3 regions of the Lysinibacillus sp. UBA5990 genome follow, and region 1 is predicted to be linked to each of the others. Evidence: riboswitches for the same ligand, from Rfam matches in the RefSeq annotation. Region 1 holds a riboswitch; each other region holds the start of a gene.

Evidence for each region. Region 1 has a riboswitch for S-adenosylmethionine ahead of metA (homoserine O-acetyltransferase MetA). Riboswitches for the same ligand answer to the same signal wherever they lie in the genome.
Region 2: linked by a shared signal. The riboswitch ahead of B3D94_RS16095 (YezD family protein) and the one ahead of metA (homoserine O-acetyltransferase MetA) in region 1 are both predicted to bind S-adenosylmethionine.
Region 3: linked by a shared signal. The riboswitch ahead of B3D94_RS04380 (MetQ/NlpA family ABC transporter substrate-binding protein) and the one ahead of metA (homoserine O-acetyltransferase MetA) in region 1 are both predicted to bind S-adenosylmethionine.

Annotation. Positions count from the first base shown of each region.
Region 1 is NZ_DJAY01000015.1:1,523,643-1,534,451, forward strand. Features, by position in the region: gene B3D94_RS20135 (hypothetical protein) at 1-109, shown strand, start outside; gene B3D94_RS20140 (GerAB/ArcD/ProY family transporter) at 143-1,648, shown strand; gene metA (homoserine O-acetyltransferase MetA) at 1,702-2,637, opposite strand; SAM riboswitch class I at 2,736-2,845, opposite strand; gene B3D94_RS20150 (nucleotide excision repair endonuclease) at 3,048-3,419, shown strand; gene B3D94_RS20155 (hypothetical protein) at 3,466-3,849, opposite strand; gene B3D94_RS20160 (TrmB family transcriptional regulator) at 3,871-4,653, opposite strand; gene B3D94_RS20165 (TSUP family transporter) at 4,780-5,550, shown strand; gene panF (sodium/pantothenate symporter) at 5,595-7,040, opposite strand; gene B3D94_RS20175 (YhdT family protein) at 7,040-7,303, opposite strand; gene B3D94_RS20180 (class I adenylate-forming enzyme family protein) at 7,625-9,103, opposite strand; gene fabG (3-oxoacyl-ACP reductase FabG) at 9,119-9,850, opposite strand; gene B3D94_RS20190 (alpha/beta fold hydrolase) at 9,834-10,745, opposite strand; gene B3D94_RS20195 (3-oxoacyl-ACP synthase) at 10,758-10,809, opposite strand, start outside.
Region 2 is NZ_DJAY01000015.1:741,597-752,405, forward strand. Features, by position in the region: gene B3D94_RS16080 (phosphopantothenoylcysteine decarboxylase) at 38-712, shown strand; gene B3D94_RS16085 (TetR/AcrR family transcriptional regulator) at 812-1,417, shown strand; gene B3D94_RS16090 (DUF418 domain-containing protein) at 1,401-2,495, shown strand; SAM riboswitch class I at 2,666-2,760, shown strand; gene B3D94_RS16095 (YezD family protein) at 2,830-2,985, shown strand; gene B3D94_RS16100 (flavin reductase family protein) at 3,069-3,554, opposite strand; gene B3D94_RS16105 (VOC family protein) at 3,713-4,498, shown strand; gene B3D94_RS16110 (cold-shock protein) at 4,603-4,803, opposite strand; gene B3D94_RS16115 (formate--tetrahydrofolate ligase) at 5,017-6,696, shown strand; gene B3D94_RS16120 (hydantoinase/oxoprolinase family protein) at 7,135-9,171, shown strand; gene B3D94_RS16125 (hydantoinase B/oxoprolinase family protein) at 9,175-10,809, shown strand, end outside.
Region 3 is NZ_DJAY01000007.1:18,294-29,102, forward strand. Features, by position in the region: gene B3D94_RS04365 (enoyl-CoA hydratase/isomerase family protein) at 1-436, opposite strand, end outside; gene B3D94_RS04370 (methionine ABC transporter permease) at 450-1,112, opposite strand; gene B3D94_RS04375 (methionine ABC transporter ATP-binding protein) at 1,105-2,130, opposite strand; gene B3D94_RS04380 (MetQ/NlpA family ABC transporter substrate-binding protein) at 2,225-3,055, opposite strand; SAM riboswitch class I at 3,144-3,249, opposite strand; gene B3D94_RS04385 (PPC domain-containing DNA-binding protein) at 3,372-3,875, shown strand; gene B3D94_RS04390 (pyridoxal phosphate-dependent aminotransferase) at 3,923-5,086, opposite strand; gene B3D94_RS04395 (hypothetical protein) at 5,556-5,699, shown strand; gene B3D94_RS04400 (carbon-nitrogen family hydrolase) at 6,132-6,923, shown strand; gene B3D94_RS04405 (PucR family transcriptional regulator) at 6,971-8,539, opposite strand; gene B3D94_RS04410 (amino acid permease) at 8,774-10,186, shown strand; gene B3D94_RS04415 (CoA-acylating methylmalonate-semialdehyde dehydrogenase) at 10,211-10,809, shown strand, end outside.

The DNA.
Region 1 (10,809 bases):
AGCGCTTAATATGGGCATTGCTCTCAAAATAGATATCCCGAGTCCTCTAGATTTTATAACCTTTATTTTTACACCAATTAAAGATTTTATCGTTTCACTCACAAAATAGTAGATACATCGTCATGAAAAGGAGGACAATTATATGGAAAAAGAAGTAATTAGTTCAAGACAATTTACAATTATCACATTCCTCCTTTCTATCGGTACTGCCATCTTAATCATCCCTTCAAGTATTGCAAGCTCTAGTAAGCAAGATGCGTGGATTGCTGCAAGTATTGGTATTGTCCTTAGTTTGCTTGTTGTGAAATTATTTGTGACGTTAGGCGACCAAACACCGACACTGAATTTTATTGAAGCAAATGAAAAACTTCTCGGGCGCTTTTTTGGAAAAATCACAGTGGTGTGCTTCCTTTCTCTTACCCTATTTGCGGGAGGAGAATTACTGTATTTTATTGGTGCTTTTATGAAAACAGAGGTAATGCCGGAAACGCCTACTATGGCATTTGCCTTGTTGTTTATTATTATAATTATGTATGCTACCTATTTAGGGATAGAAAACTTTGCTCGTTCAGCAGAAATACTTTTCCCTATGTTTGTCTTAATTTTTATTTTCTTTGTTGTCAGTATCACCCCACAAATTAAGTTTGAAAATATACAACCGATTATGGAAGCATCCAAAACATCCATCTTATATAGTATCATCCGCTTTATAAGTGTCTTTTCTTTTTCGTTAGTTATGTTATTAATGATTTACCCTGCTAGTGTCAATGTCCAGCAATCCTCAAAAAAAGGATTTTACATAGGCATGCTTCTCGGTGGATTTGTTCTAGTAACATTAATTACTCTATCCATTTTAGTCTTAGGGCCAGCCAACACGGCTTCGCGATCTTTCCCTAGCTATGCCCTAGCACAAAGAATCTCTATCGGAAATTTTTTACAGCGCATTGAAATTATCATGGCTTTTATGTGGATTGTATCCATTTTTATTCGAACGTTTATGTACTTCTATACAACTGTTGTTGGAATTGCACAAATTATGAAATTGAAGGATCACCGCCCACTAATCCTACCAATGGGTATTATTATGGTCGGACTTTCGCAAATTGTTCACCCAGACATCGTCCATTCCAACATTTATAATGATGAGATTTGGCCAATTTATGCATTTGTTTGCACCATATTATTACCCATACTTCTCCTCATTGTAGCTGTTATACGTAATCGAAAATCACTAGATAATTCAACTGAAATGGGTCATGCGGATTCTAATGAGGGGCAAATGACTGATGCAAGGAATGCGGTTTCTAATCAAGGCAATCAGACAAAACCTGGTAATATGGATTCCCTTCAGGAGAATCAGGTGAAACCAAATAATAAGGATTCCAATCAGGATATTCAGACGAAACCTGCTACTATGAATTCCAATCAGGAGAATCAGACTAACGATGCTAATACAGATAGCACTCAAGACAATCAGGATAATCAAGAAAAAACAGATAATCCAGTTTCTACTCAAGACAATCAAGATAAATCTGCTACGTCGAATTCCAGCCAAGTGATTCAGTCTGAAGCTGGCAACGCTACATCCAAACAGGACGATCAGGCGACTCCAGATAAAACGAGTTCTGACAAGAAAAATCTAGAATAACAAAGTCTAATTCCTTGCTGCTTAGTGAAGAAATTAGACTTTTTCAGTGTTATTTAAATATGATATTCAATTTCGTCTACAAAGTCCCATTCATATGGTGTCTCTTGGTATACGTAGTAGTTCAACCAGTTGGAGAACAATAAATGCGTATGGGCACGCCATGTATTCATCGGTGCCTTTGCTGGATCATCATTTGGGAAGTAGTTTACTGGAACGTCTATATGGATGCCCTTGGCAACATCGCGACTGTATTCATCGGCTAATGTTGTCGCATCATATTCTAAATGTCCAGTAATCATAATGTTTTTATTATCTTTTGATTGCACGATAAATACACCCGCATCCTCTGAATAGGATAATAAGCGTAAGTCTGGATGATTGCGAACCTCGTCAATCGAGACAGATGTATAGCGAGAATGAGGGGCTGTAAATAAATCACTAAAGCCTCGTACTAAATCTACTGTTAAATCAGTAATCACATGAGAATAAACGCCGGAGCATTTAGCAGAAAGCTCGACCTTTCCAATCCCATAATGATGATATAGCGCAGCCTGTGCCCCCCAACATATATGTAGCACGGATGTCACATTCTTTTTAGACCAATCCATAATTTCAGCAATTTCCTGCCAATAGTTAACCTCTTCAAACGGCATTTTTTCTACAGGAGCACCCGTAATAATCATACCATCATAGCGTCGATGACGAATTTGGTTAAACGTTGTGTAGAATAATTGCAAATGAGATTTACTCACATTTTTAGATTCATGAGTAGCCGTGTTTAAAAAAGTAATATTCACCTGTAATGGTGTATTTCCTAGTAATCGTAGTAATTGTAGCTCCGTTTTTTCTTTTTCGGGCATCAAATTTAAGATTAATATATTTAATGGACGTATTTGCTGTGTTCTCGCACGGTCCTCTTCCATCACGAAGATTTTTTCCTCACGTAAATGTTCTCCAGCAGGTAAATTTTTCGGAATATTAATTGGCATCTTGCGTTCCCCTCTCTTTTTTGCTCCTTTTTCGAAAAAATTAAAAAATCCTCCACATTCCATATGAGATAGAATGAGAAGGATTTTTTTCACGTTCACTCTTATCTCTCAAAGGAAAAACCTTTGCTGGAATTAGCACCTTTCTAACATTTGTTAGAGGTTGCTGAAGCGTCATCGGGCCAAATCCCTCTGCTTCTCTTGATAAGATTATTTAATTATCTTGAATTGTAACATGGACTAGTTAGAATATCAATAATTCATAGAATATTTTGTTATTCCTATGCATGTTCTCCCATCATTTGATAAACACTAAGCTTGCTGTATATGGTTATTCTACATGAAATTTTATGGTAAACATGCCGGTATTATGTTACCATATATCTTTAGTAATAGAGAGGAACGTGAATACTTTGATTAATATTGAATTTCCAAAACCAGATGTAGTCATTCGCCAACGCGAACAAGATGTAAAACCAGGTGATGTCCCAATTACACCATACTTTGGTTTCATCGACTTCCACAAAATCACACGTGATAAAGGCGGTATTTTCTTATTTTATAATGAAAAGAATGAGCTATTATTTGTCGGTAAAGCACGTAAAATTCGCCAACGAATTAAAAAACATTTTGAAGACAATGTATCTCCGATGAAAAACTATCGTGACGAGGTCTTCAAAATTGAAGTCTATGAAGTAGAAGATCCTATGGAACGTGAAATTTATGAAACGTATGCGATTAATACGTTCCGCTCCAAATACAATGTAGATAAAGTATTTTATTAATATCAACAAAAACCGAAATCTCTTTTTTAGGGATTTCGGTTTTTTATTACATCATAGTAATACGATCTATCGGCATGCTTTTTCCGTTAATATATAGTTCAATAATCGTCAGCTCCGGGCTTTTGTTGATAGCATAGACATACGGTTGAGCTTCTTTCTTTTGCTCGCTTCCTTCCTTGAAATGAATGACTAACCGATCTTCATTTGCTGCCGCGCTTGCTAGCACATTTCCTTTCGAAAACATGACAAGATAGTACGTCATGTTATCTTCATACAATAACTGAATTCTGTCTTTAGCTATAATATGTTGTTGGATATGGTCAGGAACGATTGTTAGCTCCTGAATCTTAGGAGAAACCGGCAGCGGTGCAGAATCACATCCGCCAATTAAAAATAAACAAAATAATACTGGCAACATCCATTTTTTCAAGATGCTCCCCTTCCCTTATAACTACTCTAAGAAAAATGCTTTACGTTCTTTAGCAATCCAGTCCTCAAGCTCTTTATCATCACGCTTCACTAGTCGATTGATAAGAACATCATGCCAAATATAATCCTCTAATAAATAAATATGCACTGGATCATTCGTTATAAAAGCTGTTTCCTGGTTCGACGGCGAGTGACCATAAATCATTTCTTGTCCATCAACCGATAAAATAAACCAATGAGGTGTAGAAGTCTTTCTCGTATAGTGAGTGGCTCTGTGCTGATCGATAGATGCCAGATGTTCTCCGACATATAAGGTAATGCCATGCACCTCCAAATGCTGTGATACCTCTTCGATATCCTCGCGTAAGGCATCGTACATATCCTCCCACATCGATAGGATAACTTTTGTCTCTGCTTTTTTTAATAAGGTTTGACAATAATTGAGGATCGTCTGCTTCCCTTTTAGCATTAACACTTTAGGTTCCGCTTCTTGTTCTTTCGTTTCTAATTTTTCTAGTTGATCACTAATCGACGTAAAATTCGATTGCCAGCGCTGTTGAATTTGCAGCAAAAACATCTCGACAGGAATGGAAGAATACGTCGTTTGATCCGCCGTTTCCTCTTTCAAAACGAATCCCTTCTCAACAAGACCATTTAATATGTCATAGATTCTAGCTCTTGGAATCCCAGAGTTTTTGCTAACTTGGTAGGCACTGACATGACTATTTTGTACGAGCGCTGTATAGGCCTTTGCCTCATATTCTGTCAATCCCAGTTCTTTTAATTGGGCGATTAATTCATTCATATCATCCCTCCATCTTTTTATTATAGGCTACTGTTGTGAACATTTGCCAATGAAAAAATTAGACTTTACAGCACCGAATAAATTAGTTACTATTTCAGTAGTAACTAATTAAGAAGAGGTGTAAACATGGTTTTCGATGTGGATGTACATATTTTAATACTATTAATTTCCTTTGGATTTCTGGCGGCCTTTATAGATTCAGTCGTTGGAGGCGGCGGTTTAATTTCCTTACCAGCCTTATTGTTTGTTGGCTTAAATCCCGCCGCTGCTGTAGCAACCAATAAATTAGCAGGCGCGATGGGCTCACTCACTTCGTCCATTTCTTTTTACCGTTCTGGTCAGCTTGAAATTCGATCTGTCCTGAAATATTTCCCTCTCGCCTTCATTGGATCATTATGTGGCGCATGGACTGTTCATTTAATTAACCCAGCCCTATTAAAACCATTAATGCTTATCATGCTGGCAGCTGTTGGGATTTATACGATCTTTAAAAAGGATTGGGGTGCTGTTTCAACAGTAAAAAATCTATCTAAAACCCACTTATTTTTATTTATGATGCTATTATTTGCTATTGGGTTTTATGATGGGTTTCTTGGTCCTGGAACGGGTTCTTTTTTAATCTTTAGCTTCTTGCTTGTTGGCTTTGATTTTTTAAAAGCGGCAGGAAATGCGAAATTTTTAAATCTAGCAAGTAATGTGGCAGGTGTTTGTATGTTTGCATACTTAGGCCAAATCCATTATGTATATGGTTTAGTCATGGGGGTAGCTCAAATTGGAGGGGCTATGCTTGGCTCTCGTATGGCCATTCAAAAAGGAAGCGGCTTTGTCCGTACGCTTTTTATCATTGTGACGATGACGCTCCTTGCAAAAAATGCCTACGATTATATGATTCATTAAATAAAAACAACGCCACAGTCAAAAATCTGTGGCGTTGTTTGATATTATAGGAGGAAGTGCTCGTCCTTAAATTTATGACTAGTAGCAAGACTTACGATTACAAAAATAATGAAGGAAGCTACAATAGGAATCGTAACGGTATGCATACCGAAAGCAGTCGGATAGAACCGGTCGATGAAAATATACAAAGCCATACCTGAAATCATTGACGAAATGGCACCATATTTGTTTGCTTTCCTCCAGTATAATCCGAGTACTACTGTCCAAATAAAGACTGCCTCAAGTCCACCAAATGCAAATAAATTTAACCACACTAATAAATCAGGTGGATGGAGTGCAAAGATGACAACTGCTAAGCCAATGACCGTTGTCACAATAAAACTGGCACGCTTAATTTCAGCATCACTTGCCTGTGGCTTCATATAATTCAAATAGATGTCTTTGACAACTGTAGAGCTTACTAGCATGAGCAGTGCATTGACAGTAGACATGGTAGCGGCCATTGGTGCTGCTAAGACAATCCCTGCTAAAAATGGCGGCAGTACCTTTAATGTTAAGAGTGGCATGACTTTATCACCAATATCGATGCCAGGTAGGACAGGTCGTGCTAACACACCAATTAGATGCATCCCAAACATAATTGTCCCGATGGCAATTGTGCCAATAATAATCGCTAAGTGCATACTTTTAGAATCCTTATAACTCATCGCACGCACGGCGATTTGCGGAAGTCCGACCACTCCTACACCAATTAATATCCAAAATGTCGAAACATACAGAGGCGTTAAATCCCCTTCTGCTCCAAATGGAGATACGAAATTCGGATTTTCTGCGACCAGCGAGGTCATAATTTTATCGATGCCTCCACCTGCAATAATAGTTCCGATTAATAAAATTACAGTTCCTATAACCATGATTGAGCCCTGTACAGTATCCGTTAAAGCAACTGCTCGGAATCCACCAATAATGACATACACTAAAACCGAAATCGCAAATATAAACAGTGCCGCCGTGTAATGTAAGCCTGTTAAAGACTCAATTAAACGGGCTCCTCCTACCCACTGTGCCATCATCGCTGAAAATAAAAAGACAATAATACTAATAGCAGACAGAATGACAATGACATGGCTTTTGTAGCGTTCTCGTAAAAAGTCGATGAGCGTAATAGCTTGGTAACGACGAGCAATAATAGCAAATTTTTTCCCTAAAATCATCAGGACAAAATAGCCCGCAGGTAGTTGTGCCATTGCGAGTAGCACCCAGCCGAGCCCCTTCGTATAAGCTACTCCTGGTCCTCCGATAAAGCTACTTGCACTACCATATGTAGCTATCATTGTCATCGCTAGGATAAATCCACCCATTTCTCGACCACCAAGGAAATACTCCTGTAGAAACGAGTTAGAAGAGCGGACATGTTTATTGGCCCAGAAACCAATTCCAAAAATAATAATTAGAAATAATAGCAATGGAAATACAACTTGCCAATGCATTAGCGGTCCTCCTCCTCATCTTCAAATGGAACCTCTTTAAAGAAGAGCTTCATAACAATCCAGATGAGCAGGATCATAAAGCCTGTCCCTGCGATACAGCTATAGAAAAACCAAGCAGGAAAACCCAAAACATACGAATAATTTGCGGGATCCCCTGCACCTAGTCCATAAGCAAAGCCAAACCAAATCGCAAAGTTGACAAGGACTAATCCAATTCCAATAAGCGCCTCTCGATGCGCAATTTTAAAGCGTTGATCTTTCACAAGACAATCCCCCTAACCTACTCTATTTTACTGATATGTTGGTCTGATGGGAAGAGATGTGAAAAAATAAGCCGTAACAAGAACTAAACAACGATAAATGGGGGTTCTTGCACGATTACCAGTCTAAAAAGCGCAAAAACCCTCGCCTATGACATTAGACGAAGGTTATATAAAAAGGTAATTTTTATTGGATCTTTCCCCAAACTTATAAGGTTTCAACGCTAAAGAATTGTGCATGTTGAATAAAAATAATAGGTTCTCCTTTTAATGACGCTATCTTTGATGGATCTGTCGATTCCGATAATAGAAACATGAACGCTTTTATTCACATGGCGTAGCATCTACAAGCATATGCAAAGCCTTTTTATCAATTTTACCGACGCTTGTTTTCGGTAATTCCTCTAAGAAAAGGATTTGTTTAGGAATCTTATACCGCCCTAGCTGTTGATGGCACAGATCGTGGAGTTCATCTAAAATGGTCGCCACTTGATTTTGACAGACAATGAAAGCAGTCACGACCTCTCCCCAATAGTTGTCTGCTACGCCAATTACGGCAACCTCCTGTACATCAGGATGCTGTAACATACACTGCTCGACTTCCTGAGGATAAACATTTTCACCACCAGAGATGATCATTTCTTTTCTACGCCCAACAATAAAGAAATCGCCATCCTCATCCATCATAGCTAAATCGCCCGTCTTTAACCAACCGTCTTGCATGATATTGGCCGTTTCGCGCTTGTTATTCCAATAGAAACGAAACATATGCTTACCTTTTACCAATAGCTCCCCCACTTCATGAGGAGCACAATTGTGTCCAGTCGGTTTGATGATTTTAGCTTCAATGAACTGCATGCTTTTCCCAACGGCTCCTTTTTTGGCATATGCATCCTCGCGAGCAATGAAAAAGTTATTAGGTCCTGCCTCCGTCAAGCCGTAGCCCTCTTTAAAAAATAACCCCTTCCTATAAAATGCATCGTAAATTGGATGAGGACATGGGGCACCACCTGATAAAAATACTTTCATCGAAGGAAATTGATTTTCCTGAAAATATTTCGTGGCAATCATTGCTTGATACATCGTTGGGACAAAAAGTGAGATCGTTGTTTTATATTGGTTTGTAGCTCGCAGTGCTGCCTCCGCTTCGAATTTATCGCCAATAATAACAGTCCCACCAGCCATCAGTAAGGGGATACAAAGCGCATTTAAGCCACCTGTATGAAACATGGGCATATAATTTAAAGTACGATCTTTGTCGTGCAAACCCCAACTAATAATTGTATTCATGGCATTCCAATTGACTGACTCAAAGGATAACACGACCCCCTTTGGCCGACCTGTTGTCCCCCCTGTATAAATCATGAGCCAGGGATCGTCTACTTCCATAGGTTGCTTATTAACGCTCCCATTCTTCTCTTGTTGGATACTTTGAAGCGAAAACATTTTGTCTAACACGACTGGACAAGTATCCTCCTCTTCATACAATAAGATTGAAGGGGTAGCATCCTCCAAAATTTGGGTTAGTTCTTCCTTACTCAAACGCCAATTTAACGGCACATAAATGAGCCCGCGCAGCCCACAGGCAAAGAGAACAGCAAAAAGTTGAATATGATTTTTGGCAAATACTGCGACTCTACTTCCCTTCAGTAGCTGCTGACGCTCGAAAAATTGACACCATTTACTGATTTCCTCACTTAATTGCTGATACGTCCATTGCTCTGCTGTAGCAAGATTAATCAATGCGATGTGGTGAGGTGTTAATGCAGCACGTTTTAAAATCCACGCTTGCTCAACAAACATGTAGTAAACCTCCCGTCACATCATAATGGCGCCATCCACATGAAGCGTATGACCATGGACGTAAGCGGCTTCATCAGATGCTAAAAACAAGTAAGCATTAGCAATATCTCGAGGTGTGCCTAAACGCTGTAATGGGACGATGGATCGCATTTGAGCAAGGATGTTTTCTGGCATTTTTTTTACCATATCGGTTTCTGTAAAGCCAGGAGCAACCGCATTGACATTGATCCCTTTCCGACCTAATTCCTTTGCCCATGTTTTGGTCATCCCTACAATCGCCGCTTTTGTGGCTGCATAATTCGTTTGACCAACATTGCCATAAACACCACTTACAGAGGATGTATTAATAATTTTGCCACCTCCAGCCGCAACCATATGAGGAATGACTTCCTGTGTACAGTGAAAAACGCCTGTCAAATTCACCTCTAACACTTGTTGAAATTGATCCTCCGTCATCTTTGTTAGCATTGCGTCTCTTGTAATCCCTGCATTATTCACTAAAATATCGATACATCCTACCTGTTCAATGACGGTTGCCACTAATTGTTTTACGCTCTCCCGATTCGCTACATCCACTTGTATAAATGTTGCCTTTTCACCTAATCGTTGTGCTGCAGCATTCCCCGCGTCGTTATCATAGTCAGCTATAATAACAACCGCCCCTTCTTCTATAAAACGCTCAGCAGCCGCATAACCAATTCCATTGGCGGCACCTGTAATAATAGCGACTTTATTGTTTAAGCGCATAATTTCCCCCTCCAATTTCTAAAAAGGTCTCAATTTCAGCTGTCAGCTGTGCGACATCATCCACCAATGGCGAGTGCCCACAATCTTTTAAGCTCACAAATTGAGCCTCTTTGCCTAAATCTTGAAGCAATTCTGCATTCATTTCTTCCGTAATGACTAAATCACGATCTCCTCTTAATACTAAAATGGGAATATTAATAAATAAGGCTTCCCGTGTCCCTTTAGCCACCTCATGATCAACAGCACTTATATTAAAAGTATTCAGTGCATGATAAACTTCAGCTAAATTTCGCTGTGTCAGCATATCCTCAACATATTCTTCATATTTTTCCTTGCTCGGCTGTTGATGGGTATAAATTAATGAATTCCACAGTGACTGTAAGCCTTCTCTATTTTTCGTATGATAAAAACCCTGTACAAGCTTCGTTTTCGATGTATCCACAAGTACTTCTTCATAGCTGTACGCTCTTTTGAAGGATGCAGGGTTACCCGTTCCTAAATCCGTGTAAAATGGATAGCCACGTGTGGAAGCAGATGCTAGTAAAATCAGTCGTTGACAATAGTCTGGATAATTGGCGGCAAACTGTAGACAGACTGCTCCACCCGTTGACCAGCCAATCATATCAAAGGTTTGTAATTTTAGTTCATCCACAAATAATTTAACATCCTCACTAAAATCTCTGATGGATGAAATAGGTTGATGGTAAGAAGATCCACCAAAACCTCGTAAATCAATCGCATAAATCGTAAATTTGTCGTCTAAAGCATCTATTAGTAAGTCCCAATGCTTAGAGGAGGTCATATTCCCATGAACCAGCACTAAAGGATACCCTCCACCCGAACGTTTTCGATAGGCCATCGTTTCCCCATTTGCTAACTGAACCGTTTTTAACATTCCAATTCCCCCTTATCCCCAACGTATCGTAATAGCCCCCCATACATAGCCAATGCCTGCACTA
Region 2 (10,809 bases), 780 kb from region 1:
ATAGTAGGTGTATATATTTTAGAAAATAGGTGAGTGGATGGGGACATTACAAGGTAAAACCGTACTCATTACAAGTGGGGGAACACTTGAAAAATGGGATCGTGTACGAGGGCATACGAATTTATCGAAAGGGACAATGGGCTGTTATTTAGCGGAGGCGGCACTCGCTGCTGGTGCTAATGTAGTATATATGCATGGTTATTTTGCACAGCTTCCAGTGAATCACAATCAAATGAAATTGATTAAATTTGAAGGTATTGAGGATTTAGGAGAAAAAGTTCGTCATGCTGTCCAACATGAACTTGTTGATATCGTTATTATGGCTGCGGCTGGCTCCGATTGGGTCATTGATAAAGTATATGATCAATCAGGGAACTTGATGGAGGAAGCGGGGAAAATGCCTTCCGATGAGCCACCTATTATTCATTTTAAAAAGGCGCCAAAAGTCTTAGGGCAAATTAAGGGCTGGCAGCCAAATGTAACGTTAGTAGGGTTTAAGCTAGAAGCGACCGATGACGAGGAGTTTTTATTAGCACGTGCACGACTGCGAATGGAAACAGCTCATGCTCAATTGATGGTGGCAAATAGCTCTCAATCTTTATATGGCGGGGACGAGCCCCATTGGATTGTACCTGCTGATGGACAGCCTATGAAAGTAATGGGCAAGCAAAAAACAGCCGAAGCTTTAATGATGTATTTACAACATCAATAAATATGAACTGTGTAGAGAAATAGTTCTACACAGTTTTTTCTTGTCTAAAAGTTAAGTATCATTTAATATTTACTTAACGGTCGGTAAAAAAGGAGGGTTATGATGGGGAATAAAGAACAAACTTTTCAAAAGATCATAGAAGTTGCTTATGTGATGTTTGCAGAAAAAGGGTTTGAAAAAACTAGCTTAGCCATGATAGCTGCAGAGGTTGGTATATCAAAACCAGCCATTTATTATTATTTTCAATCAAAGGATCAATTAATCGCCTACTTATTTGATGAACTGTATAAAGTAATTGAACAGGATGTCGCTGTGGATTATAAAGAGCTTTCTCCTGTTAATTTCAAGGAGGAATTACTCGAGCTGGGCTATAAGTCTATTGAGGCGCAGGGCAAGGATCCTTATTTTAATAAAATATTTAACCAATATGTACTTTTAGCAGCTCGCGATGAAAGCTATAAGAAACAATTAGTAGAGCTAGAAACAAGCTTTTTAACAAGCTTTGTTGAAGTCCTACAATGGGGCGTGCGGCTAGGAGTTCTAGAGGATACTCCCAATATAGAAGCAAAGGCACAGATGCTAGCCTTGGTCTATGATAATATCGGTAATTTCATGTTAACAGGTAACCAATTGAACTATAGAGCTATTTGGAAGGAGGCTGTACATAGCGTTATCCAAGGGGGCAAAGATGACAAAAAGAAATGATGATCGGCGCATTGAAGGTCTTGATTTTGCAAGAGCTCTCGCTATGCTTGGTATGTTTATTGTCAATTTTGGTGTCGTAACGGGTTCTACAACGAATGGTTCAACATGGTTGATTGCTTTACAAAATATGTTTGAGGGGCGTGCCTCGGCCGTATTTGTCATGCTAGCAGGAATAGGGACAGCTTTAATGACTCGTCACGCTAGAGAGACTAAGGACCCAATGCTTCTTCGCGAGAATCGACTTACTTTGTGGAAGAGGTCATTTTTGTTATTCGTGATAGGGATAGTACTATATGCGGTCGGTTGGACAGGAGATATATTACATTATTATGGCGTGTATATGTTTGTTGCCGCATGTTTGATTGCCCAATCTAAGAAATGGATGATGTTCATAATCGGTGTCATCCTCATCCTTTCACAATGGCTTCAAATTCAATTTAATTACCTTGCTGGTTGGCATCCAACATATATATTACTAGAGTATCTGGATTTTTGGACACCAGCAGGATTTATAAGAAATTTGATGTTTAATGGCTATCACCCACTATTCCCCTGGGTTTGTTTCTTTCTGATGGGCATGTTAATCGGCACATTTGATTTAACAAATCGTACATTAAGAAAAATCCTATTTGTGACTGGTTTATTGCTAGTCATAATGACGGAGACTTTTTCAACGATATTTATTAAGATGACAACGATCCATTTATTAGATGTAGAGAGTGCATTGTATTTATTTGATACGGGACCGATTCCCCCGAATATGATGTATGTTCTATCTAATTCGGCTTCAGCTATTGTCCTTATCGTAGGCTCCATCTATCTTGTTGAGACATCTAAAAATAAAGTGATTGAAGCTTTGATCTTAACGGGACAAATGTCTTTAACGCATTATGTTGGCCATGTTTTTATTGGGATTGGAATATTAATTGTTTGCCAAAAGTTGGAGAATCAAACGCTTGCTTTTTCCATGCTATACGCCTGCTGTTACTTTTTAGGATGTGTGTTTGTTTCTGTATGGTGGAGAGCTAAACATCGTCGAGGTCCTCTTGAATTCATGATGAGGAAATGGAGTTCGTAATAAATTAATGGATAGCCATCTATTTCTCACTGATTAGGCATAAAATACTTTAGATATAGATAGTTTTCTAATCAAAAATAATCATTACAAAGTATTCAGCTAGGTTTTCTAATATTTTATATTGACAATCGTATAACAGAATTATAGAATTATTTTCAAGAAACGCAGTACTCTTATCAAGATAGGTGGAGGGACTTGGCCCAATGAAGCCACGGCAACCGAAAAATAGGTGCCAATTCCAACAGATGTATCTGAGAGATAGGAGGGGCTATCAATCAGCTTGATGCATTGGCCTCTTTTGTACAACAAGGATGATAAAGAAGGGGTGTATCGTATGGCTCAGTCGGCAAAGGTAGAAGATAAGAAATTAGAGGCTATTGCAAAGGCCATTCAAAATCTTGAATTTGGTGAAGTGCATATTACGATTCAGGATGGTGTAATTGTTCAAATTAATAGGCTTGAAAAGCAGAGATTTCCTCAGAAGAAATAAATGATCATTTCAGTTGAACGATGTGAAAAGGCCACCAATAAGCATGATTTCCGTTGCTTACAAGTGGCCCTTTTTTTATGGCATTAGCTATAAAAGCTTTTTGGAATCTGACCGATATGACGGCGATGATAGAGAAGCGGTTCCTTTTGAGTATTAGTAATATCTAGCACTTGCCCAATAAAAATAGTGTGATCACCTGCATCTATTTGCTGAAATGATTTACATTGTAAAATAGCTGCTGTATCATGTAAAATCGGTAGCCCTAAAGAAGAAGTAGACCATTTTGCTTGAGCAAAGCGATCCGGGACTTTACTTGCAAATAATGTACATAAATGCTCTTGATCACTCGCTAACATATTAACAGCGAATTTTTCCGCACTCATAAAGTAAGGATAGAGCTGAGATTTTTTATCGAGTGACCATAAAATAAGTAGTGGGTCAATGGAAACAGATGCAAAAGAATTGACTGTTAAGCCAATAGGATTCGTTTCATGACATGCTGTAACAACCGTTACACCTGTAGGATAGTTACCTAATGCCAATTTAAAAGCAGCTACATGATCTGTCATTCAAATCACCTCTTTATAGTTAGTAATAAATTAGTTAACGGAGTTAGTAGGTAAATTGCACTTTTTTTCATACCATATAGTAACTCCTTTTCTTAAGTAAATATTAAATCAATTACACATCCAGGTAAAGCTAATGGGGGAAAGAAAGGGGAATTGCCATGACTTTATATTTTGATCATCTGGTACATCAAGTAGAATTACCGGAAAATATAAAGGTTTTCTTCAATAAACGAAATGTCCATACAGTGAACGGTGGTCAACACACGATGTGGGGGACTTACAATACGCTAAGCTATTTTGGCTTAAGCTATATTGAACAAATCGCTATTTATGATCGTGATTTATTTGAGCAAGCGGCCCTGTACCCATATTCCCTACATTATACGTTTAAACGTGATCATGAGCGCCAAGGATTTTCACGAATTGCCTTGCGCACTAAAAATATTGAAGACGAGGGTCAACGATTGCGTGCATTGGGCTATGAAGTATATGGTCCGGATGCTTGTAGCCGCACAAGACCAGACGGCACGATAATTGAATGGAAGCTATTGCATTTTGGCATGTCTGGCCTTTCAGTGGATTTTCCATTCTTAATTGAATGGGCAGATGACGATGAGGAACGTTTGGCTCAATTAAAGGCTAGTGGCGCGATCGATGAAAAACAAGCCATTACAATGGAATCCATCCAGTTTTTTGTCAAGGATGTGGAGGAAACGGTGCAGCTTTGGCAGAAGGTATTACAATTACCCGATTTTGAGCAGCATGAGCAGTTTATATCTCTACAGCTACCGAATATGCGCTTGGATTTTTATGAGGAGGCGGCAGCATCTAGCATGACGCTTGGGCATTTAAAAGAAGGGCCAATCGGTGTAACACTGAAAGATCCACACCGAACAAAGGAAACATTAGTTTGCCCAGGTGCTTTTTATTGGATTAATAGATAAATTAAAAATCCACTTCAATTGTTGAAGTGGATTTTTATGTGCAAACATGTAAAAAAGCGGATTGAGCTATTTTCAAATACTTCATCCACTTACTATTTTGTAGCTTATAATTTTACAACATTTGATGCTTGCGGGCCGCGATTGCCTTCCACAACATCAAATGAAACCTTTTGACCTTCTTCAAGTGTACGGAAGCCTTCCTCCTGGATGCCCGTAAAATGTACAAATACATCTTCTCCATCATCACATTCAATAAAGCCATAACCCTTTTCATTATTGAACCACTTTACGATCCCATGTTGCATAAGCATTCGCCTCCAATGCGCTTGAATGTAAAATAAAGTTAATAAAGTCGTGCTATCAATGATAAAATGTGAAAAAATTGCATTTTCTCTTAGAACATACATGAATTGAACAAAAATGTCAATTGATTGTCGGAATGCTAGCATATCTGACTTTCTTTTTTTTCACAATTAAGACTATAATGGAAATGACCAACATAGAAAGTAGGATGCCAAATGACAACGAAAAATCAACCATTATCAGATTTAGAAATCGCGAGTCAAGCAGTGATCAAACCTATTACGGAAATTGCCAATGCTGCAGGTATTCCAGAGGATGCACTTGAGCAGTATGGCCGCTACAAAGCGAAGATTGACCCATTAAAAATTACAGCTCAAGGTGAGGACGCAAAGGTTGTATTAGTGTCAGCTATTAGTCCAACCCCAGCAGGTGAAGGGAAGTCGACTGTGACTGTAGGACTAGCTGATGCCCTTCATCAATTAAATAAGAAAGTGATGGTAGCTTTACGTGAACCATCTCTTGGTCCAGTAATGGGCGTAAAAGGTGGCGCAACAGGCGGAGGCTATGCACAGGTAGTACCAATGGAGGATATTAACTTACACTTCACTGGTGACCTTCATGCGATAACAACAGCCAATAATGCTTTATCCGCATTTATTGATAATCATATCCACCAAGGGAATGTCTTAAACATTGATCCACGACGTATTATTTGGAAACGTGTAATGGACTTGAATGATCGTTCATTACGGAAAGTGATTGTAGGATTAGGAGGGCCTGTTCAAGGCATGCCACGTGAAGACGGCTTTGATATTACGGTTGCCTCCGAAATTATGGCAGTGTTCTGTTTAGCAACAAGCATTGAGGATTTACGCGAGCGCATCGCTAGCATTGTAATTGGCTACACATTTGAGCGTGAGCCTGTTTTTGTGCGTGATTTACAGGTAGAGGGTGCCTTAACATTATTATTGAAGGATGCCTTTAAGCCAAACTTAGTACAAACATTAGAAGGGACACCAGCTATTATACATGGTGGTCCATTTGCTAATATTGCCCATGGCTGTAATTCTATTATGGCGACACAAACTGCTCGTAAGCTAGCTGATATTGTGGTGACAGAAGCGGGCTTCGGGTCTGATTTAGGTGCCGAAAAGTTCATGAACATTAAAGCTCGTAAAGCGGGCTTCAAGCCAAGTGCCGTTGTCATCGTAGCAACGATTCGTGCATTAAAAATGCATGGTGGTGTTCCAAAAACATCACTTGTAGGTGAAAATGTGGAAGCCCTACTCCAAGGAATTGAAAATTTAGCTAAACACGTCGACACGGTACGTACATTTGGTGTTGAACCGATTATTGCATTAAATCGTTTCATTACAGACACAGAAGCAGAGCTAGAAGCAGTTCTGAACTGGTGCCAAGAAAATCATGTACGTATAGCCCGAACAAATGTCTGGGAAGAGGGCGGTAAAGGTGGAGTAGCCTTAGCTGAACAAGTACTAGCTGTGTTGGAAGAAGAAAACAACTTCTCACCATTATATGATGTAACAGAGTCCATTGAAGAAAAAGTACGTACTATTGTACAAAAGGTATATGGTGGGAAAGATGTCCAATTCACTGACCAAGCTAAAAAACAAATGGCTCAAATCGAAAAATTTGGCTGGGATTCTCTGCCGATTTGCATGGCAAAAACGCAATACTCTTTATCCGATCAACCAAGTTTACTTGGACGTCCAGAAGGCTTCACGGTCACAATTCGTGAGGTGATTCCAAAGCTTGGTGCTGGTTTCTTAGTTTGTCTGACAGGCGATATTATGACAATGCCAGGACTACCAAAAGCTCCTGCAGCCTTACGCATGAATGTCGATAATGACGGACATGCGGTCGGATTGTTCTAATAAATGTTGAAAAGCTGCCCTTTAAAAAAGGTGCAGCTTTTTTTAGTTATTGGCTGATAAAAGTCTAGTCATTTTAACATATCCTTCCTTAAATTCCGCTAAAAAGTATTCTGATATCTTCCTTCTATACTTGATAACCTGTCTTAGCATTCATCATCGCCATTTTTTTTAGAAAATTTACGATTCTAGTTGAAAAACTAGGATTTTTTTTCATGCGATTAAAAACTCGAGAAGCTTCCTTATATAAATGTGTTTGGTATTTTTTATCAATAGTTCTCTGTTATTGGAAGGAAAAAGCGGATTTTTACAAAGAGAAGCAATTGTCAAATGAATTTTTATTTAAAAAATACATTGAATTTTCTTTTTCTTTTAAATATAATTTACTTAATTCTAATTCGGAACACTGTTCCGATTATAGGAACACGGAGGGATGAAGTCTTGAAAATCGCAACAGATATTGGCGGTACTTTTACCGACCTAGTTTATACAGATGAGAAAGGAAATCTTCATTTTGACAAGGGGCATACGACACCAGGGCATTTTGAGGATGGTATATTAAACGTATTAGGACGACATGTAACAGAGGATTCTCTCATTGAATCATTTATTCATGGTTCTACGGTAATTATTAATACATTAACAGAGAGAAAAGGTGGCGTAGTTGGATTAATTACAACAAAAGGCTTCCGTGATATTTTAGAAATTGCACGTGGTAACCGACCAGACTTATATAATTTTAAATATAAAAAGCCAGAGCCATTTGTAGAGCGTTATTTACGACAAGAAATCGATGAACGCATTGATTTTAAAGGAAATATTATGAAAGCGCTTAATAGGGACGAGGTTGGAGAGATTGTCCGTCAATTTAAGGAATCAGGTGTAGAGGCAATTGCCATTTCGTTGATTCATGGCTATAAAAACCCTATTCACGAGCAGCAATTAAAAGAAGAAATATTAAAAATTTGGCCTGAGGTGTATATTACACTTTCGAGCGAAACCATTAAGGAATATCGCGAATATGAAAGAACAAATACAACGGTTTTAAATTCATATGTGAAGCCCATTGCTCACGCTTATTTAAAAAGCTTAAAAGAAAAATTAAGTACAGTTGGTATTACGGATCATTTAAAAATTATGCAATCGAATGGTGGGACAACAAGCTTTGATAAAGCGATGGAGTTACCAATCAATCTAGTAGAATCTGGTCCTGTAGCAGGAATGTTTGGAGCTGCAAAATTAGGTGAGCTTCTAAATGAATCCAATATTATCGCCTTTGATGTGGGTGGTACGACAGCGAAATGCTCACTTATTACAGATGGCAAAGTAAATGTTACGACAGAGTACTATATTGAAAGAAATGAAAAATTTGCTGGCTATCCAATTAAAACTCCGGTTGTAGATATTGTTGAAATCGGCAATGGTGGGGGCTCTATCGCTCGTGTGGATCAGTTCGGTTCCTTAAAGGTAGGTCCAGATTCTGCTGGGGCAAACCCAGGTCCAGTAGCCTATGGTTTAGGCAATACACAGCCAACGATTACGGATGCTAATGTTTATTTAGGAAGATTATCATTAGCAAACTTCGATAATCCAGTATCTATCGACAAAGTAGAGGAGGCACTTGTTGAAGCGATTGCAAAACCATTTAATGTTTCAGCCGAGGAAGCAGCGCAAGGTATTTTAGATATTGCGAATTCCAATATGTTAAATGCGTTGAAGCTAATTTCCATTCGTAAAGGCTATGATCCAGAAGACTTTACAATGGTTGCCTTTGGTGGTGGCGGTCCACTACATGCTATTAATTTAGCAGAGGAATTAGGCATGAAAAAGGTCATTATACCTTATGGCTCTTCTGTTTTTTCAGCATTAGGAATGATGATGACAGAATATCGACAAGACTATATCCAAACAAGTTTAATGGACTTTGATCACGCGCATCTTGCGGAAATTCAAGCGAATATTGATCAAGCTATTGAAAGTGCCTATGAAGACGTACCTTTATCGAAAGAGCATTATTATTTCGAAATTAATTATGATTTACGTTATAAAGGCCAAGAGCACGCAGTCAAATTGAACGCATCGAATATCACGATTGATGATGAAGGGCTTCTTCAATTGGCTGATGCGTTCCATGTAAAACATAAACAAGAATTTTCATTTGATTTACCAACTACTCCAATAGAATTAGTAAATCTACACCTTACCATCTATGGAAAAGATGAGGCTGTTCAATTTAAAGAATTAGATTTCTCTCATATTGATGTGTCAACATGTATCAAAACAAAGCGCAACTTATATGTGAAAGAAAAGGGTTGGGTTGAGGTCAATGTTTATGACCAGCAAAAGCTTGCTCCGGGTTATGTCATTACAGGTCCTGCTATCGTTGAAAACCCAACATCTACAGTCGTGATCAATGAAAAGCAATCCATAGAAATTGATAAATATGGAAATTTGATTGTAGAGATGGAGGGGGAATAAATCATGAAAAAAGACGTTTTTGCTGTAGAGATTATTCAGGATTCATTGCTAGCCATAGGGGATGAAATGTTTGTCGCTCTAGCACGCTCCTCTATGAGTCCAGTAATCTATGAAGTATTAGACTATGCTTGTGGTTTAACAGATGCACAGGGGAACTTAATTAGCCAAGGAAATGGTGTTACAAGCTTTATTGGTATGCTAAGTCCAATGGTGCAGCGGGTCATTGAAAAATTTGATCATGGCCAAAAGTTGCATGAGGGCGATGTCATTATTATTAATGATCCGTATGTAGGGGGAGGCTCGCATTTATCAGATGTTGGCTTAGTGCTTCCCATTTTTTATAATGGTGAAGTCATTGCTTACTCTGCCAATAAAGCACACTGGACAGAAGTTGGAGGCATGGACCCTGGTTCATTTACAAGTAATTCTAATGAAATCTATCAGGAAGGTCTACAACTGCCAGGTGTCAAACTTTATCATAAAGGTGAATTGAACGAAGCCGTTTATGAGATTATCTCGACGAATGTTCGTTTACCAGAGCTATCTATTGGCGATATGTTTGCACAAGTGGCTGCTTTAAAAACAGGCGAAAAACGAATTACAGAGCTTTGTCAGAAGTTTGGTGCTGAATCAGTGAAATTGTCCATTCAAAAACTATTGGACAAAGGTGAGAAAATTGTAGAGCTGGAGCTTCAGCATTTGCCAAAAGGTGAGTTTTACGCGGAGGACTTTATTGAGGGAGATCCTGTAAAAGGCGGACCATACCCGATTAAAGTGAAAGTAACAATTAGTAATGAAGAATTTATTTGTGATTTTAGAGGCTCCCACCCAGCGGTGAATGTGCCAGTAAACTGTTCCCAATTTGGTTTAATGGCAAGCGTGCGTGTGATGTTCCTAGCATTACTAGGTGATATTGATGTCATTAATGAGGGAGTCTTTAAACGCTTAACTATTTTAACGGATGAAAATTCCATTGTCTCTGCTAAGCGCCCACATCCAGTATCCATGAACTTTGAGGCTCGTATTGGGGCAGCAGATTTAATTTGGAAAGCACTTGCGTCACATTTACCAGAAAGATTATCAGCAGGACACTTACAATCCGTTTGTACATTTATTCTGACAGGTAAAAATCCTGAAAATGATGAGTCATTCCTTATCGTTGAACCATCTGTTGGTGGTTGGGGAGCATCGAATGATGAAGATGGTCAAAGCGGGCAATATTGTATGGGAGATGGTGAAACTTATAATCTACCTGTGGAAATTGCCGAAACGAAATATGGCATTCAAATTGATGAATATAGCTTAAACTGTGACGGTGCAGGTACAGGCCAATTTAGAGGTGGCTTAGGTGTACGTCGTGTATATACCATCAATAATGATGGTCAAAAGGTTTCAGTCAACTTAGGGAGACACCAATTCGCTCCATTCGGTTTAAGTGGAGGAGGCGAAGGGTCTCATAACTATTTAATCGTTCATAAAAAGGGTGGTTCCACAATTGGACCAGTTGGCGTACTAGCCAATTATGAATTGCAAAAAGGCGATCGTATCGAGCTAGTTACAGCAACAGGTGGTGGCTATGGTAATCCACTTGAAAGAAGTAAAGAGGCTATAGAGCGTGATGTGTTAAATGAATATATT
Region 3 (10,809 bases), on a different contig from region 1:
TTTCAAGATTATAGACAATCCCAATGTTCGCAGCGGTAATGCCAAGCTTACTCTTTGGTGTCGCCAATCTAAAGTCACAAGCATTGGCTAACTCTAAGCCGCCCCCAATCGCTAAGCCCTGAATCATGGCAATCGTAGGATGCGGGAATTTATAGAGGGCATCAATGGCCTTTAAAGCTAGATCATTATAGGCTTTAGCATTATCCGCAGCATAACGAATATCTAAAAACTCACTAATATCAGCACCCGAGGAAAAGGCGACTTCATTGACACCGCGCACAATTAATAGCTTGATAGATGTCTCTGTACGTAACTGTTCTAGCTCGTCTATGATCGCTTGGAACATTGCTCTCGATAAAGAATTTCGTTTGTCAGGACGGTTTAACACTAGCGTTGCGATATAGCCGTTTTTCTCTACATAAATCTCAGTTGACATGGATAGCCTCCTCCTAGTCTTTCTTCAATTTGGCTGAAATTCGGTTACCTATGGATTGTATGCTTTGTACAAGGACGATTAAAATAAACACAGTTGCATACATGACATCTACCTCATAGCGTAAATGACCATAACGGTAGGCTAGGTCGCCTAAACCGCCAGCACCAACCATTCCCGCCATTGCTGTTGCGCCAATCAATCCAATTGTAGCGATTGTTAAGCCTAAAATAATGGATGGGCGTGCTTCGCGTAATAATACATGCCAAATGATATGGCGACGTTTAATACCCATAGCTGTGTAGGCTTCGACAACGCCCGAATCAACTTCTAAAAGCGCTGACTCCATCAGTCGTGCAATATAAGGAGCCGTATAAACTACAAGCGGAACAATAACGCCTTTAACGCCAATCGTTGTACCGACGATAACCTTTGTAAAAGGTAAAATGAAGAATAGTAAAATGATGAATGGCACTGAACGGATAATATTAATGACTAAATTAAAAAATTGATAGAAAAATTTATTTTCGAAGGATTGACCAGGTCGTGTTAAAACAATTAAAAGTCCTAAAGGTATACCAATTAGAATCGAAAAGAATAATGAAATTCCGACCATTTGAAATGTTTCGATAATTGCTTTGCCAATAACCTCTGACCAATCATTAAAGAAATTATTCATGGATCTCTCCTCCTAACTCTTCCACAGTAACGCCATTCTCTGCAAAATAGGTTAGCGCCTTTTGAACAATGTTGGGCTCTCCGTTTAAATGCACCACAATATTACCAACAATGCCATTTTTTAATTCAATAATATTGGCTGTTAAAATGTTTGGTTGTACATCATATACTTTGCTGACTTCAGCCAATAATGGCTTACCAGTACTTTCTCCAAGAAATGTTAAACGAATGACGCTACCTGAAACATTTAACTGCTCAATAAGAGAAGGAGTTAAGTTACGTTGTGAAATGGTACTTAAGAACTTTCTTGTAGTAGGGTGTTGTGGTTTTGCAAAGAGCTCGATAGCCGTACCAAATTCAACTACTTTCCCTGCTTCTAGAACAGATACCTCATCACAAATTTTCTGAATGACATTCATTTCATGTGTAATCAGTAGGATTGTAATTCCTAATTCACGATTAATTTTTAACAATAGTTCAAGAATAGCCTCTGTAGTCTCAGGATCAAGCGCACTTGTTGCTTCATCACTAAGTAAAATTTCAGGCTCTTGTGCTAAAGCTCGTGCAATTGCGACACGTTGCTTTTGTCCACCTGAAAGCTGATTAGGGTAGCTATCTAGCTTTTCTGTTAAACCTACAATTTCGGCATATTTAGCCACACGATTTTTGACGTCTGTTTCGTTATATCCAAGTAGCTTTAAGGGAACTGCGATATTGTTATAAACGGTTGCTGTCTTTAAGAGATTAAAATGTTGAAAAATCATACCGATCTTTTGTCGTGTTTGACGTAAGTCATGAAGTGAAAGGGTAGTAATATCCACATTGTCAATCAAGACTTTGCCTGCTGAAGGACGCTCTAGTAAATTAACACAACGAATCAGCGTACTTTTACCAGCACCGCTATACCCAATTACCCCATGAATTTGTCCTTTTTTTACATGAAGATTGATGCCATCTACAGCCTTTATACTGCCTTTTTTCGTCTTATATTCTTTTGAAATATTTTGTAATTGAATCATCAGATTGGTTGCTCCTTTCTTAACTTCTAAAAAGCAAGAATCTGCGCGGTTTCCATAGTGGAAATTTGGCAGATTCTTTAGCTTATCGCACGTATTACCAGCTAGGGATTACAGAACCTTTGAATTCCTCTTCAATGAAGTGGCGAACTTCATCAGATTGATAAGCCTCAATGAACTTTTTAATCGTTGGGTCGTTTTCATTTTCTGCACGAACGACAATGTAGTTCACATATGGAGAGTCAGTAGATTCTAAAAGAATAGAGTCCTCTTGCGGATTAATGCCAGCTTCCAGCGCAAAGTTAGTATTAATAGCAGCTACATCTACTTCACTAAGCTGTTTTGGAATTTGTGCAGCTTCTAATTCTATGAATTTTAAATTCTTTTTGTTTTCTTCCACGTCACGAACGGATGCTGTTAAGTCCGCTCCATCTTTTAATTTAATATAGCCTGCCTCTTGTAAAACAAAGAGAGCACGCGCTCCATTTGTTGGGTCATTCGGTAAGCCAAATGTTGCGCCTTCAGGAACGTCATCCAATGATTTATATTTTTCAGAGTAAATACCCATTGGATTTAAAATTGTTTTGCCAACCGGTACTAAATCTGTATCGTGATCTTTATTAAATGTATCGAGGAAAGGCTTATGCTGATAGCTGTTTGCATCAAGATCACCTTCAGCTAAGGATGTATTTGGTAAAACATAATCAGAAAATGATTTTAGTTCTACTTCTAGACCTTTTTCCTTTGCGACTTTAGCAGCTACCTCTGCAATTTGCTCATGAGGTCCTGAAGTGACACCCACGACAATTTTATTTTCATCGATAGCTTCGCTTTTTCCTTTACTATCTTCTTTAGAGCCACAGCCCGCTAGTGCTGCTACTAATGTAAGACTTGCTAAACCTACTAAAAATTTATTTTTCTTCTTCATGAAAACGACCTCCAAAAATTGTTTTATCGGTTTTTGAAAATAAAAAAAACTCTCTTACAAATTAAGAGAGGCTCATGAAAAAAGTCCTCTCTTATCTATCAAACGAATTTCGTTTGCAGGATTTAGCACCTTCCTTCATAAAAGGAGGTTGCCGAGCTTCATAGGGCCAGTCCCTCAGCTACTCTTGATAAGAGATTCATATTATATTTTTGTATTTCCGATAGAACTAATATAATTTATAGGGTATAGTAAGTCAATAAATATTTTTAAAATTTTTTATATTGTTATAATATTTTGTCGCGAAGGAGGGTGAAGAATGTCCGTAAGAGTTAATTATGGCATAGGTTCATTTGGTAAGGTGATTAGTGCTCGTCTCCTCATGGGAACAGACATTATTGAAGGAATTGAGGCACTTTGTGAAGAGAATAAAATTGAATCGGCAACCATAATTAGTTGTATTGGTAGTTTTCAAAAAAGTAGCTTTGTTTATTTAGTACCAGATGAAACTTCCCACATTAAAGTTCGATTTAGTGATGTGGTCGAGAAAGAGGGGCCACTCGAGTTTATCCAAGGTTCAGGAGTTGTTTGTAAGCGTGATGCACAATATGAAACGCATTTCCATGGTTCCATGAGTGATCAATGGGGAGTGGTTTCAGGCGGTCATTTTATAAAGGGCGGAAATATCGTCATAACAGCAGATGTAGTGCTGGCAGAAGTTCAAGGCATTCAGCATATCCGTCAGTTGGACGATGAAACAGGTCACATGCAATTTTATCCATTAGAACATGGATTAGATCTTCCAAGGAAAATTGAAAAATAGTAAGTCCTGTAGCTAGAGAAAGCTACAGGACTCCATTTTGTTCCATGCTAAAATAAGTTCAATTGCTCAATTCTATGGATGGCTTCTCGTAAACGTTCCTCGCTTACAAGCAAGCCAATACGCACATAGCCTTCCCCATATTGACCAAAGCCATTACCTGCGGCTACCGCAATATCAGCTTTATCGAGCAATATATCAGCAAATTGTTCGCTAGTAAAACCTAATGGGACAGGGAGCCAGGCAAAGAAGGAGCCCTTTGGTGCCGTTACTTGCCAGCCAATTCTATGAGCTTCTTCGGTTAGAACATTTCGACGACGCTCATAGGTAGCTCTTAGCTCATCTGCACATTCCTGCGAAGAGGTCAGTGCAATAGCTGCTGCGTGTTGAATAGCAGGGAATTGACTACAAAACAAATGATCTTGAATAAGATTAATCGCGGCAATCAAATCAGAATTGCCTACAGCAAAGCCTATGCGCCAACCTGCCATATTATAAGTCTTTGATAATGTGTACATTTCGATTCCAACTTCTTTTGCACCATTTGCCTGTAAGAAACTAATAGGTTTATTGCCATCAAATCCAATCGCACCATAAGCAAAATCATGTGATACGATGATATTATGCTCCTTAGCAAAACGAATGGTTTCTTCAAAAAATTCAAGTGTTGCTGTACCACCAGTAGGATTATTTGGGTAATTTAAGTAAAGTAACTTGGCTTTTTCCTTAACTTCTTTAGGGAGGGCATCATAATCAGGTAAGAAATTATTCTCAGCAAAAAGAGGCATTACTTCAAAATTTACATCACCTAATACAACTCCAGATAAGTAGTCTGGATAGCCTGGGTCTGGTAATAGCATCGTATCACCAGGATTTAACACAGCCAAAGGTAGCTCAACAAGACCAATTTTTGTGCCACCAAGAATGGCTACTTCAGTGTCGGGATCAATCTCCACATCATATTCCCGTTTATAAAAGTCAGCAGCGGCTTGACGTAATTCGCCGATACCACGGAATGGCGAATATTTGTGGTTTTGAGGATTTTCAGCTGCTTCCTGTAATGCTTGGATGATATGAGTAGGCGTAGGTTGGTCGGGATTTCCTTGCCCAAGATTAATCACATCACGTCCTTCTTCCAGGGCATTGTTTACTTTTTGGACGAGCGCCGCAAAAAATTGAGTGGGTAATTGCTGTAGTTTTTTAGAGAATTCCATGCATGATCACCTTTTTCAGAATATAATAATTATTATTGAAGAATATGAAGCAAATAGTAGTACTTTTTTTGTTAATTGTCTAGACCCTTTATAGACAAAGGATTGAAATACTCTAAAAAACCACAGGCGACCAATAAGCGACTAGATTACAGTATTTTATTAAATAACTCTATCGCTGTTCGTTTATCTTCTTTAGTCAAGTGGCTATAGGTATTCATTGTCAATCCTACATCACTGTGTCCTAATTGTTCTTGAATTATTTAAGCTGCTGAACGTGAATTAGCACATATTATTGATATTGTGATAGTTTCGCAAATAATTTATTACTTCTGAAAAGGGCATCTGCTCTTAACTGTCTGGGAGCTTTAATAAATTAAATAAAAAAATTAATAAATATAAAGGGTTTTATCAAATAATGTAGAATATTACATTTGTAAGGAATAATTCAAATAATTAGGAGGTGTGTGATGTGAAAAAAGCAAAGAAATTATTATTTATCCCTTTTGCTACGATTGCGATTTTAGCTATTTCTACTTTCGGTACACCAACTGATGCATTAGCTAAGCCTGGTCATCCTTTGTGTGGTGGTGCAGGTCCTTGTATTGTCGCGTGATGTTGTTAGATTATCAATTTGAACAAGAGATTGCCAAATCAACATGTAAATACTTAAAGTCACATTCACTTGGGTGTGGCTTTTTATTATGGCTTGAGAGTAGTTTTCGTGTATATCGGAAACAAGCAATTGAGACTACTAAGTTGGTAGTTTTTTTATAAATTTAATAACTTTCCTAATACTTTAATTTATCCTTAAAAAAGGATTATTGAGTGGTCTATCTTTAATAAAATCAGGAGACTTCAAGTGACCAAAAAAGCGACCAAACGACTGAATAAATATAAATTAGTTTACTTTTAGATGTAGTATAATGAAAATCAAAAGAAGGAAAGTGTATTGAAATACACACTTTGGAAGTCGAATAAACTCTAATGTACACGTAATATGAAAGGTAGTACTTTTTTTTGTTAATTGTCTAGAGGAGGAATGAATATGAAAATCGGTTGTATTCAGTTAAACATTGGCTTCGGCAAAGTAGAAGAAAATTTTACACGGGCAGAGGACAAGATTCGTAAAGCCGCAAAACTAGGGGCAGAAATTATTGTGCTTCCGGAAATGTGGAATACGGGCTACGCACTGGAGAAGCTTCCAGAATTGGCGGACGTTAACGGTGAGCGTACAAAAGCATTTTTAGCACACTTAGCGAAGGAACTTAGTGTACATATTGTCGGTGGCTCTGTTTCCATAAAAAAGGGCGACAAGTTTTACAATACGATGTATACATTTGATAACAATGGAGTACTTGTTGGGGAATATAGCAAGGCCCATCTTTTCCGTTTAATGGACGAGCATCTTTACTTAGAAGCTGGAGATGATATGAATCGATTCGCGCTAGGACCTATTGAGGCGGCTGGTGTCATTTGCTATGATATTCGTTTCCCTGAATGGTTACGTGCGCATGCCCTTCAAGGAGCAAAGGTGCTGTTTGTACCAGCACAATGGCCGACGCCAAGAATTGATCATTGGAAAACATTACTGCAAGCCCGAGCGATTGAAAACCAATGCTTTGTTATAGCAGTTAACCGTATTTCGAGAAAAGTAGAAAACTTTAATGGGCAATCGATGATTATTCAGCCATGGGGTGAAGTGCTTTGGGTTGGTGCTGAAGACGAGGAAGTAGCAGTAATTGATGTAGATTTCTCCATCGTTGATGAAGTACGTGGAAGAATTCCTGTATACGATGATCGTCGACCAGGACTTTATCAAGATGTTGTGAAAGGATAATGAGATGGCACGTTTAAGGGGGAGAGCCTCTTGAACGTGCCTATTTTTTAACTCTTGTCATCAATTAAGGAGTTTGCAAGGAGCATAAATTCCAATGTGATGCGATTATGACCCTTCATGAAATTTTCCCCGAGTAAACTTTCAAGCTTTTTTAAGCGGTGATAGAGTGTTTGACGAACGATAAACAATTGGTTAGCAGTTTGCTGCTTGGAGCCATTTGATTGTAAATAGACTTGTAATGTTTCAAGAAGCTTGCTGTTATATTTTTCATCGTACTCAATAACTGGCTGTAAATAGTCGTTTATAACTTCCTTTAAATTCACCTGCATTTGTAATTTGTAGATTAAATGATATAAATGCAAATCATCATAAAAGAACGAGGAAGTTTGGACTTTGTGACAAATATATAATGTTTCTAATGCAGTTTGATAGCTTTTGGAGATTTCTTGTACATCAGCTACAACTTTACCAACCGCTATTTGAAACCCTTGAGTTTGCTGTTTTTTATAAAATTCAGTTTTGGGCAGTGAGGTAAAGATGCTATTTAGTATTTCACGAATCGCTCGACAATCTTTTGTATGAAGTAAAATAAAAATGACATAGCTTTTTCTTTCGAATAAAAATGGGATAAAGCCATGCTGTTCAAAGAGATTACGATAATAAAGTTTACTATAGACAATGTCCTCCTGCGCTTTCATTACTGTATTGGGAGTGGCCAAAACAAAGACAGCTCCACTAGAGTGTGAATAGTTGGTATAGTAAGAAACGATAAATTTATAGATTTCTTCCTTGGACAGCTTTTGGTCAATCCAATCAGCTAAAATCGAAGCGTCTTCAATATTCTTTTTCTCCTCAATATAGAACTCTCGCATTAATAATTGCGCTAATGCTGTGGCTGTACGGTCTAAAATTAATAATTCAAACTCTGAGAATAAACCATCTTCACGAAAAATCGTTAAATCTGCATAATGTTGATCAAAAATAAAGATGGGCTCATGTTTAAATTGTTGAGCATATTTATTGAATGCTAATAATTGCTGACGCTTACTTTTTGTCATATTGGGAAACAAGACGGGTTCTCGTCCCTTAATGGAAAACATAATTTGTGTTTTTAATTCATTATACATATTTTGTAAAATGTCGTCCGTATTTTGTCCTAAGACCGTATTTTTATTTAAAGTTTGTGAGTAGGATTCTAGTGTCGAAACCATTAAATATTGTTGATTAATAATTTGACTATGTAAATCCTGTGTAATGCGAACAAAAGGAACCTCTTCATGAAAAACAATAATCGGGAACTGCTGACGATTTGCAATGGCAAGTATTGCTTCTGGGACGGCTTGAATAGAAGAACCATACTCAATACAAAGAGCAGCACAATTTTTATCTATTAAAGATTCAATAAACGTAATAAAATCTTCGATGCCATGTTGAAGACTGATCCCCGTCGTTAACACCAGCTCTTCTCCAACTAAAAAATTATCTACGTGGACTATTTCAAGAACATGTGCCCATTTAACGATTCTTAACAGCCCCTCATGACCTGCAACTACCTCTGCATTCTGAAAGTATTTATTTTCTAAAACATGAAGTACCTTAAGTTGGAATTGGCTCAATATAGCTCCTCCTTTTGAAACATCTTCTACGTTTTATATATCTATTATTTCTCTTTTGTGTTATTAAATAGCTGTAAATTTAGGTAAATTAATATTTTAAGAATATTTAGTTTATTTTACATTATGTTTAAAACAATTGTATATAAATTTACAGTGTGTCTATTACTTCAATGATATGAAACATGTAAGATTTTTGTAAGCGATAATCCTAATCTAATAAAAGAGGTGACAGATATGGAGCAACAAACGCATTTACAACGAGGATTAAAGAAACGGCATATGACGATGATCGCGATAGCGGGTGTAATCGGGGCTGGCTTATTTATGGGCAGTGGCTCAGTCATTAACCTGGCGGGTCCAGGAGCAATATTATCGTATATATTTGCAGGAATTATTGTCATTTTAGTGATGCGTATGTTAGGTGAGATGGCGGCTGTCAATCCAACGAGTGGGTCGTTTGCACATTATGCCCATGAAGCAATTGGTCCATGGGCAGGCTTTATGATTGGCTGGCTGTATTGGTTTTTCTGGGTCATAGCTATTGCATTAGAGGCGACGGCAGCAGCGGCCATTATTCAATATTGGTATGACGGAATTCCTTTATGGCTCTTAAGTTTACTTTTAACCGTAGCACTTACTTTAACAAATGTCCTTTCTGTAAAAGCCTTTGGCGAATTTGAATATTGGTTCTCTCTTATTAAGGTTGCAAGTATAGTAGTTTTTTTAGGTTTAGGCGCATTCATTATTTTTGGTATAGCACCAAACTTTAACGCTGTCGGTCTGACAAATCTAGTTGATCAGGGTGGGTTTTTACCAAACGGCTTTGGCGCTGTACTAATGGGTGTTGTCATTGTTATTTTTTCCTTTATGGGGACAGAGATTGTGGCTATCGCTGCTGGTGAGTCAGACGAACCGTTAGCAGCTGTAACAAAAGCTACCAATTCAATTACTTGGCGCATTTTAATTTTCTATGTGGGCTCTATAACAGTTGTTGTGACGTTATTGCCTTGGCACTCCTCTGATATTTTAACAAGTCCTTATGTAGCAGTGCTAGATTATATTGGTATTCCTGCCGCCGCACAAATCATGAATTTTGTTGTTTTAACAGCTGTGTTATCGTGTTTAAATTCTGCACTTTATGCAACATCACGAATGGTGTTTTCTTTAGCAGAGAAGGGGGAGGCACCAAAAGCCTTTTTGAAACTAAATAAAAATGGTGCACCTGTGAATGCTATTTTAGCCGCAACATTTTTCTCGTATATTGCCGTTATTATGAACTATGTTTCACCAGATAAAGTATTTATGTTTTTACTAAGCTCTTGTAGTGCTATTACTTTAATTCTTTATTTAATTATCGCCTTTTCACAATTGAGAATGCGTAGAAAGATTGAACGCGAAAATCCTGAGCTATTAAAGGTGAAGATGTGGCTATTCCCGTATCTAACGTATTTCACAATAGTAGCTACAACTGCCTTATTAATAGCCATGTTCTTTATTGAGTCTATGCGCTCACAAATTCTATTTACATGTGTTGTCGTTGCCGTGGTAATGATTTTTTATTTACTTACGCAAAGGAACAAGGTGATAAAACAAGTCGATGAATCAAGCTCTATTTTTAACAATGAAAAGTTTGATTTTGAACAATAATCCCATGTAAGGAGAGGTTAAATGATGACAGTACAACAAAAAATGAAAACGCTAACGCATTTTATCAAAGGGAAAGAGGTAGCTGGTACAAGTGGAAGATTCTCAGAGGTGTATAATCCAACAACAGGTGAAACGATAGCGAGAGTCCCACTTGCATCAAAAGACGAAGTACAACAGGCCATTCAACATGCGAAAGAAGCCTTTCCTGCATGGAAAAAGGTGTCCGTTGGGAAGAGGGTTGAGGTTTTACATCGATTCCGTCAATTGTTAGTAACAAAACAGGAAGAGCTTATTGAAGTGATTTGTCAGGAAAGCGGGAAAACTAAAGAGGATGCGAAGGGCGAAATTATTCGAGGGATTGAATCGGTAGATATGGCGATTAGTGCTCCACAATTGCTAAAAGGGGAGTATTCAGTCAATGTAGGTGGCAATATTAATGCTTTTTCTGCCAAATCACCACTAGGTGTAGTGGCAACGATTGCGCCTTTTAATTTCCCTGTTATGGTCCCTTTAGCTATTACAAGTATGGCTGTGGCAGTAGGGAATACTGTTATTTTAAAGCCATCTGAACGTGTTCCTCATTCTGCATTATTTTTAAGTCAATTATGGAAAGAGGCGGGACT